2 regions of the Kitasatospora sp. McL0602 genome follow, and region 2 is predicted to be linked to the other one. Evidence: riboswitches for the same ligand, from Rfam matches in the RefSeq annotation. Region 2 holds a riboswitch; the other holds the start of a gene.

Region 1 (4,590 bases), 2.6 Mb from region 2:
GGAGACGGCGTCCAGGGTCTTCAGGCCGTCGCCGGTGTTGATCGCGACGGTCTCCTTGGCCGGGTCCAGCTGCCCGGTCTCGACGAGCTTCTTGAGCACGCCGACGGTCACCCCGCCCGCGGTCTCGGCGAAGATGCCCTCCGTCCGCGCCAGCAGCTTGATCGCCTCGACCACCTCGGCGTCGGTGACGTCCTCGACGGCGCCGCCGGTGCGCCGGGCGATGTCCAGCACGTACGGGCCGTCGGCCGGGTTGCCGATCGCCAGCGACTTGGCGATGGTGTTCGGCTTGACCGGGCGGATGACGTCGATCCCGGCCTTGAAGGCGGCGGAGACCGGGGAGCAGCCCTCGGCCTGGGCGCCGAAGATCTTGTAGGGGCGGTCCTCGACCAGGCCGAGCTTGATCAGCTCCTGCAGGCCCTTGTCGATCTTGGTGAGCTGGGAGCCCGAGGCGATCGGGATCACCAGCTGCTCCGGCAGCCGCCAGCCGAGCTGCTCGCAGATCTCGTACGCCAGCGTCTTCGAGCCCTCGCCGTAGTACGGGCGGAGGTTGACGTTGACGAAGCCCCAGCCCTCGCCCGCCGGGTCGCCGATCAGCTCCGAGCAGAAGCGGTTCACGTCGTCGTAGTTGCCCTCGATGCCGACCAGCTCGCCGCCGTAGACCCCGGCCATCACGACCTTGCCCTGCTCCAGGTCGTGCGGGATGAACACGCAGGACTTGAAGCCGGCCCGTGCCGCCGCCGCGCCGACCGCACCGGCCAGGTTGCCGGTGGAGGAGCACGACAGGGTGGTGAAGTGGAAGGCGCGCGCCGCCTCGATCGCGCAGGCGACCACCCGGTCCTTGAACGAGTGCGTCGGGTTCCCGGAGTCGTCCTTGATGTGCAGCTGCGCGGTGAAGCCCAGCTCGCGGCCCAGGTTGTCGGCCTTCACCAGCGGCGTCCAGCCCGGGTTCAGGTTCGGCTTGGAGGCGACGTCGGCGGGGACGGGCAGCAGCGGGGCGTAGCGCCAGATCGACGCCGGACCGGCCTCGATCCGGCGGCGGAGGTGCTCGGTGTCTTCGCTGCCGAAGTCGTACGCGATCTCCAGCGGGCCGAAGCACTCGACGCAGGCGAAGATCGGGCCGAGCTCGAAGCGGGTGCCACACTCACGACAGGACAGCGCGGCGGCGGGGCCGAGGTCGACGGTCGCGGGGGCAACAGGGGTAGCGGTAGCCATGATGGCGGAGGCCTCTCTCCTCATCTTCCCCGTGGCGCGGGCGCGCCACAGGACGGAATTGGCACCTGTCCCGCCGGGTCTGCGACCACGGAGCGAGAAGGTTGCCGGGACTTCGACGGGCCGTTCCCTCAGTCCCTCTGGATGAGCTCTATGAAGTTGTGGTCATACTCCTGGGCCGACCCCGACGTGCAAAGGTCCGACCGCAGTACGAAGACTGTATCCGAAGGCGGCCGCGATTCCGGGGAGCGTCCGCCCAGCGAGATGACACAGCCCATAACCGGCCACGGGCCGGAACAGCCTTGGGGGCCCGGCGCCTTGATACTCCAGGACGACAGACACGACCCACGAGGAGCGACACCGTGCAAGACGAGCTGACCCCGGCTCTCCTTCCCGAGGTGGCGTCCTGGCTGCGCCGGCGCTCGTGGACGACCGCCGACCGGCCCGCCGAGACGCTGCTCGCCGCCAAGCGGGCGGCGGGCCCGGCCGGCACGGTCAGCGTGGTGTTGCCCGCCCTCGACGAGGAGCCGACCGTCGGCGAGATCGTCCGGGTGATCCGGCGGGAGCTGATGGAGCGGCTGCCGCTGGTCGACGAGCTGGTCGTGGTCGACTCCGGCTCCTCCGACCGGACGGCCGAACTCGCCGCCGCCGCCGGAGCCCGGGTGGTGCACCGCGACGACGTGCTGCCCCGGCTGCCCGCCGCCCCCGGCAAGGGGGAGGTGCTCTGGCGCTCGCTGCTCGTCACCTCCGGCGAGATCGTCTGCTTCATCGACGCCGACCTGCGCGAGTTCGACCCGGCCTTCGTCTCCGGCATCGTCGGGCCGCTGCTGACCGACCCCGGGCTGCACCTGGTCAAGGCGATGTACGACCGGCCGCTGGAGACCGAGGGCGCGGTCGTCCCCGCCGGCGGCGGCCGGGTCACCGAGCTCGTCGCCCGCCCGCTGCTGGGCCTGCACTGGCCGCAGCTGGCCGGCTTCGTCCAGCCACTCGGCGGCGAGTACGCGGCCCGCCGCTCACTGCTCGAACAGCTGCCCTTCCCGACCGGCTACGGCGTCGAGCTCGGCCTGCTGGTGGACGCCCTGGACACCGTCGGGCTGGACGCACTGGCCCAGGTCGACGTCGGCGTCCGCCACCACCGCCACCAGGACGGCCAGGCGCTCGGCCGGATGGCCGCCACCATCTACCGGACCGCCCTGGAACGCCTCGACCGCACCCACCGCCTCAAGGCCGAGCCCGACCTCGTCCACCCACTGCTCACCCAGTTCACCAGAGACCCGGCGACCCGCGCCTTCACCGCCCACACCCACCCGGTCGGCGCCCTGGAACGCCCCCCGATGCGGACCGTCCCGGAGTACCGGGCGCGGGGCTAGTGCCGCACCCGGCAGGGTTTGCGCCCCCGCCACTCAGGCAAGGTTGCCTGTATGGCCGATCTCGCGACCGAACGTTCGAAGCCTGCCGGCGCCGCCCCCGTCCTGGTGGCCTCCAACCGTGGGCCGGTGTCCTTCAGCAGTGGGGACGACGGCGCGCTCACCCTGCGCAGAGGCGGCGGCGGCCTGGTCTCCGGCCTGTCCGCGATCGACGACCCCTCCGCCGTCTGGGTCTGCGCCGCACTCGGCGAGGCCGACCGGCAGGCCGCCCGGCAGAGCCCGGAAGGGCGGCTCGACCTGGGCGGATTCGACATCGGCGGACAGGCCGTCCGGATGCTGGACATCGACCCGGGCACCTTCACCCGCGCCTACAACGGCGTCGCCAACTCCACCCTCTGGTTCGTCCACCACCTGCTGTACGACACCCCGGTCACCCCCGTCTTCGACGAGCGCTTCCGCCGCGAGTGGGAGTCCTACCGCGCGTACAACACCGCCTTCGCCGAGGCCCTCGCCGCCGAGGCGGCCCCCGGCGCGGCCGTCCTGATCCAGGACTACCACCTCTCGCTCGCCCCGGAGCTGCTCCGGGCCCTGCGGCCCGACCTGCGGATCGGCCACTTCTCGCACACCCCGTGGGCGCCGCCCGAGTACTACCGGATGCTGCCCGACGACGTCGCCGCCGCCGTCCTCTCCGGCATCCTCGGCGCCGACCGCGCCGCCTTCCTGACCCGCCGCTGGGCGCTCGCCTTCGCCGACTGCTGCGAGAGCGTGCTCGGCGCCGTCGTCGACCGCACCGCGCTCACCGTCACGCACGGCGGCCGCACCACCCGGCTCGGCGTGCACGCCCTGGGCGCGGACGGCGACTTCCTCCGCAAACGGGCCCACCGGCCCGACGTGGAGGCCCGGTTGGCCGCACTGCGGGAGCAGGTCGGCGAACGCCGCACCATCGTCCGGGTCGACCGCACCGAGCTGAGCAAGAACATCGTCCGGGGCCTACTCGCCTACCGGCACCTGCTGCGCTCCCGGCCGGAGTGGCAGGACCGCGTGGTGCACATCGCCTTCGCCTACCCCTCCCGGCACGACCTGCCCGAGTACCGGGAGTACACGGCCGCCGTGCAGCGGATCGCGCACGAGATCAACGACGAGTTCGGCACGCCGAGTTGGCAGCCGCTGATCCTGCACGTCAACGACGACTTCCCCCGGTCGCTCGCCGCCTACCGGCTCGCCGACGTCGCCCTCGTCAACCCGATCCGGGACGGCATGAACCTCGTCGCCAAGGAGATCCCGGTGGTCTCCGACGCGGGGTGCGCCCTCGTGCTCTCCCGCGAGGCGGGCGCGTACGCCGAACTCGCCGACGACGCCATCACGGTGAACCCCTACGACGTGCTCGCAACCGCCGAGGCGCTGCACCGGGCACTCACCATGCCGGCTGCCGAACGCACCGAACGCACCAAGCGGTTGGCCTCCGCAGCCACCGCACTGCCGCCGCAGCAGTGGTTCCTCGACCAGCTCAACGCACTCGGCTGAGCTCCTGGGCGAGCGCCGCCAGCAGCGCCACCACACCGGCCGGGCCGGGGACCACCAGGTCGGCCCGGTCGGCGAGTTCACGGACGGGGGCCTCCCCCGGGGCCGGGTCGCTGCTGCACACCAGCAGGCCCGGCAGGCCGTCCGCGCGACGCTTCTCGACGGCCGCGTAGGCGGCGAGGTCACCGAGGTCGTCACCGGCGTAGAGCACTGCGCCGGCCGGGCGTTCGGCCAGGTAGCCGGTGAGCGCGGCGCCCTTGTCGACACCCGGCGGGCGCAACTCCAGGACGTACCGGCCGGGTTCGACCACCAGGCCGTGCCCGGCGGCCAGCCGGGCGACCGGCCCGCCCAGCAACTCAAGTGCGGCGTCCGGGTCTTCGGTACGACGGGTGTGGACGGCCAGGGCCCGGCCCTTGTCCTCGACCCAGGTGCCGGGCGGGGCGCCGGCCCCGGCCAGTGCGGCGGGCAGCTCGGCGCGGGCCGCCGCCACGCC
Region 2 (4,590 bases):
CGTGGTCGGCGCCTCGGGCGCGATCGCCGGGGTGCTCGGCGCCTACCTGCGGCTCTATCCGCACGCCCGGGTCACGACGCTGGTGCCGCTGCTCCTCTTCCTCCCGCTGCGGCTGCCCGCCTGGCTCGTCCTGGGCCTCTGGTTCGTGCTCCAGTGGTGGTCCGTGCACACCGGCGGGCCCGGCGTGGCCTACCTCGTCCACGTGATCGGCTTCTCCGCCGGGTACCTGACCGTCTGGGCCGTGACGGTCCGCCGGATACGCTGGCAGCGACCCCCACGGCAAGGAGAGCCCGAGTGATCACCGCGATCGTTCTGATCAGGACCAGCGTCGACCGCATCCCCGAGATCGCCGAGGCGATCGCGGCGATCGAAGGCGTCAGCGAGGTGTACTCGGTGACCGGCGGCTACGACCTGGTCGCCATGGTCCGCGTCCGCCGCCACGACGACCTCGCCGCGGTGATCCCCGGCCAGCTCAACAAGGTCCCCGGCGTCGAACACACCGAGACCCAGATCGCCTTCCGCACCTACTCCCAGCACGACCTCGAGGCCGCCTTCGCCCTCGGCTTCGACGACGAGTAACCGCTCACCAGGGGCGTGGAGCCCTACCGCCGGGTGTCGGCCACGCAGCGGCCGCCCTCGTTGCGGTAGCTCCACGCCGCGCCGTCCGTGACCAGCTCCCGGACGGCGGCGAGGAAGCGGTCCAGGTGCTCCTCCGGGGTGCCGGCGCCGAAGCTGACCCGGATGGCGTTGAGGCTGCGCTCGCCCGGGAGCGACGGCTCCGGCGCGCCGCACTCGGACGGCGCGGCGTCCTCCCCGCCCAGCAGCGTCCGCACGAGCGGGTGCGCACAGAACAGCCCGTCCCGGACGCCGATGCCGTACTCGGCCGAGAGCGCGGCGGAGAAGTGCGAGCTGTTCCACCCCTGCACCACGAACGACAGCACCCCGACCCGGGCCGCGTCGTCGCCGAAGAGGCTGAGCACCTTGACCTCGGGGATCGCCGCCAGCCCGGCCTTCAGTCGGGCGATCAGCGCCTGCTCGCGAGCCTCCAGCGCGTCGAACCCGGCCTCGGTGAGCGCCCGGCAGGCGGAGGCGACGGCGTATGCACCGATCACGTTCGGCGAGCCGGCCTCGTGCCGCGCGGGGCCGCTGTGCCACTCGACGGCCACCGAACCGTCGGCCTCCCGGGCGACGGTACGGCTGGCGCCGCCACCCGCGAGGTACGGCTCCGCCGCGTCCAGCCAGTCGGCCCGGCCGGCCAGCACGCCGGCGCCGAACGGCGCGTACAGCTTGTGGCCGGAGAAGGCCACCCAGTCGACGCCCGACTCCCGGACGGACACCCGGTGGTGGGGGGCCAGCTGGGCGGCGTCCAGGACGACGCGGGTGCCGTACCGGTGCGCGGTCTCGGTCAGCTCGGCGACCGGCCACAGCTCGCCCGTCACGTTGGAGGCGCCGGTGACGCAGAACAGCTTGGGGCCCTCGGGGGCGGCGGCCAGGGCCTCCGCCAGGCGGGCGACGGCCTCGGCGTGCGAGCGCGGGGCGCGGAGGTAACTGACCGTCAGGCCCGCCCGGCGCCAGGGCAGCAGTGAGGCGTGGTGCTCGGTCTCGAAGGCGAACACCCGGGTGCCCTCGGGGAGCACCCCGGCGAGCAGGTTCAGCGAGTCGGTGGTCGCCCGGGTGAAGACGACCTGGTCGCCCTCCCGCAGGTCGAGGAAGTCCTCGACCGTGCGGCGGCTCTGCTCGAAGAGGTCGGTGGAGAGCTGCGAGAGGTACCCGGCGCCGCGGTGCACGCTGCCGTAGTACGGCGCGTAGGCGGCGACGTCGTCCCAGACCCGCTGGAGCGCCGGGGAGCTGGCGGCGTAGTCGAGCGCGGCGTACTCGACCTTCTCACCGGAGACCAGCGGCACCTGGACATCGTGGCCGAGGACGGCGAGCGGGGCGCAGAGTTCGGTGGCGACGGACATGAGGGTGCACTCCTTCGGGGACAGGACCCCGGGAGTGCAGAGAGACACCGGTGGTCCGCGCTTGCCACGCGGACGGATCGCCGCGGAGCCCGGTCCTCACCCAGGGCACCCCGCCACGGACGGAGGGTTGCCGGACAGCAAGCTGGGGCTTGTCGCTGTCACTCATGACCTGTCCCCGACTCTAAGCAGCAGACCAGCACGTGGTCAAACACCCGTCCGCCATCCGAGACCCCCGCCGTCCCTACTCAGCGCAGCGAGGCCTCCGCCCAGGCCTTGAGGGTCGCCTCCGCCGCACCGGAGTCGATGGCCGTCGCCGCCCGTTCCATCCCGGCGGCGAGCTGCTCGGTCAGCGGAGCGTCCGTCAGGTCCAGTGCCGCCAGCCCGGCGGCGGTGTTGAGCAGCACCGCGTCACGGACGGCGCCGCGCTCGCCCGCGAAGACCCGGCGGGCGACGGCGGCGTTGTAGGTGGGGTCGGCGCCGCGCAGCGCCGAGATCTCGACCAGCTCGATGCCGACGTCCCGGGGGTCGAAGGCGGTCTCCTGGACCTTGCCGTCCTTCACGATCCACACCTGCGAGGTGGTGCAGGTGGTCAGCTCGTCCAGCCCGTCGTCGCCGCGGAAGACCAGGGCCGAGTGGCCGCGCTGGGCGAAGACCCCGGCGATCAGCCCGGCGAGCCGGGTGTCGAAGCAGCCGACGGCATGGGCGGTGACGCGGGCGGGGTTGGTGAGCGGCCCGAGGATGTTGAAGGCGGTGGGCACGCCGAGTTCGCTGCGGGTGGGGCCGGCGTGCCGCATCGCGGGGTGGAACCTGGCGGCCGCGCAGAAGGTCAGCCCGACCTCCTCGGCGATCTCGGCGACCCGGCGGGGGGTGATGTCGGGGCTGATGCCGAGCTTCTCCAGCACGTCGGTGGAGCCGCTGGCGGAGGAGGCGGCCCGGTTGCCGTGCTTGACGACCTTGGCCCCGGCCGCAGCCGCGACGATCGCCGACATGGTGGAGATGTTGACGGTCTTGGCGCGGTCGCCGCCGGTGCCGACGATGTCGACGGCGGGGCCGGGGATGTGCAGCGGCTCGGCGTGCGCGTACATCGCCTCGGCCAGGCCGGAGACCTCCTCGACCGTCTCGCCCTTGGCCCGCAGCGCGATCATGAACCCGGCGATCCGGACCGGCCCGGCCTCGCCCCGCATGATCCGGTCCATCGCCCAGGCGGTGTCCTGCTGGGTGAGGTCGGCGCCGCTGAGCAGCGTGCCGAGGAGATCCGGCCAGGTGCGGACCACCTGCGCGGGGTCGCTACCGCCGTTCGCAGGCTGCACGTTCACCATGGCTGACTCCAGCTCTCATCGCTTCATCGAACAAGGGACGGAGTCAGCCTAGCGAGCGGCACCGCACCGGTGCCGGAGTCTTCGGGTGTCTTCTCTCCTACTGAGACAACCCGTGCGGGACAACCCTCGGCGGCCGCCGCTAGTGCGCCGCCGGCGTCCGCCCCGCGCAGCGGGCCCGCAGCAGCGTCTCGGCCGCCCCCACGAGGGCGACCGGGTCGACGGGGTGCGGGACGGCGGCGTCGGCCCGGCTCCAGGCGGCCAGCCAGGAGTCCTGCGGCCTGCCGATCAGCACCAGCACCGGCGGGCAGCCGTAGATCTCGTCCTTGACCTGCCGGGCGACGCCGAGTCCGCCGGCGGGGGTGGCCTCGCCGTCCAGGACGCAGAGGTCGACGCCACCCTTCTCCAGCGCCTTCATGACGGCGGGCAGCGTCGCGCACTCCAGGTACTCGAGCTCGGGGAGATCGGCGGCCGGGCGCCGGCCGAGCGCGAGCGACACCTGCTCACGGGTGTTGCGGTCGTCGCTGTAGACAAGAACAGTGAGCGTCTCGTCGGTCGTGTGCGCCATGGGTCCTGCTCCCCGGGACTCGTCCTCTTATACGACTTACTCATAGCCGACCCGGATGTGACCCGGGCCACGTTCACTTCCGGATGCTACTCCCGAGCACCCCTCGCGGTGACCCCTTGACGCGATCTCTCTCAAGCCGCCGCGCGGGAGCCGTCGCCCACCTGGAGGACGGTCCGTCACCCTGGCGCACTTACATCACCCGTACGGCTCACCTGCTAGCGCACCGCACCCGCCACCAGGCGGAGGGACACGCCGGGCAGCCGGGTGAGCACGGCCCTCCGACCCCTCCGAAGAACTGTCAGAAAACGGACACCAGCCCCTCAGGCCCCTCGTCGGACGCCCCGTCGGACCTCAACAGGGCATACCGCACGCACCGGACACTCCGAGGTACACCCCCCGGCGTGAAGACGGAATAAGGGACCGACATAATGTCCGTCGTGGCGACAGCAACAGCAACAGAAACCGGACACGCGCACGGAGCGGTCAACAGGCCGAACCTCGTCAGCGTCGGAACCATCGTCTGGCTGAGCTCCGAGCTGATGTTCTTCGCGGCCCTCTTCGCGATGTACTTCACGCTCCGCTCGGTCAAGGGCCCTGAGTTCTGGGCGGAGAAGGCTCACGCCCTCAACGTCCCCTTCTCCTCGGTGAACACCACGATCCTGGTGCTCTCCTCCCTCACCTGTCAGCTCGGCGTCTTCGCCGCCGAGCGCGGTGACGTGAAGAAGCTCCGCTCGTGGTTCTCCAT

What was found. Region 2 has a riboswitch for S-adenosylmethionine ahead of ACR68M_RS25815 (aminotransferase class V-fold PLP-dependent enzyme). Riboswitches for the same ligand answer to the same signal wherever they lie in the genome.
Region 1: another riboswitch for S-adenosylmethionine. It lies ahead of thrC (threonine synthase); the one in region 2 lies ahead of ACR68M_RS25815 (aminotransferase class V-fold PLP-dependent enzyme).

What each region holds. Positions count from the first base shown of each region.
Region 1 covers NZ_CP197246.1:3,078,804-3,083,393, forward strand. The annotation lists gene thrC (threonine synthase) at 1-1,236, opposite strand, end outside; SAM riboswitch class I at 1,230-1,360, opposite strand; gene ACR68M_RS13860 (glucosyl-3-phosphoglycerate synthase) at 1,572-2,579, shown strand; gene ACR68M_RS13865 (alpha,alpha-trehalose-phosphate synthase (UDP-forming)) at 2,631-4,100, shown strand; gene otsB (trehalose-phosphatase) at 4,084-4,590, opposite strand, start outside.
Region 2 covers NZ_CP197246.1:5,659,290-5,663,879, reverse strand. The annotation lists gene ACR68M_RS25825 (rhomboid family intramembrane serine protease) at 1-298, shown strand, start outside; gene ACR68M_RS25820 (Lrp/AsnC ligand binding domain-containing protein) at 295-579, shown strand; gene ACR68M_RS25815 (aminotransferase class V-fold PLP-dependent enzyme) at 603-1,961, opposite strand; SAM riboswitch class IV at 2,014-2,131, opposite strand; gene trpD (anthranilate phosphoribosyltransferase) at 2,207-3,280, opposite strand; gene ACR68M_RS25805 (hypothetical protein) at 3,420-3,845, opposite strand; gene ctaE (aa3-type cytochrome oxidase subunit III) at 4,274-4,590, shown strand, end outside.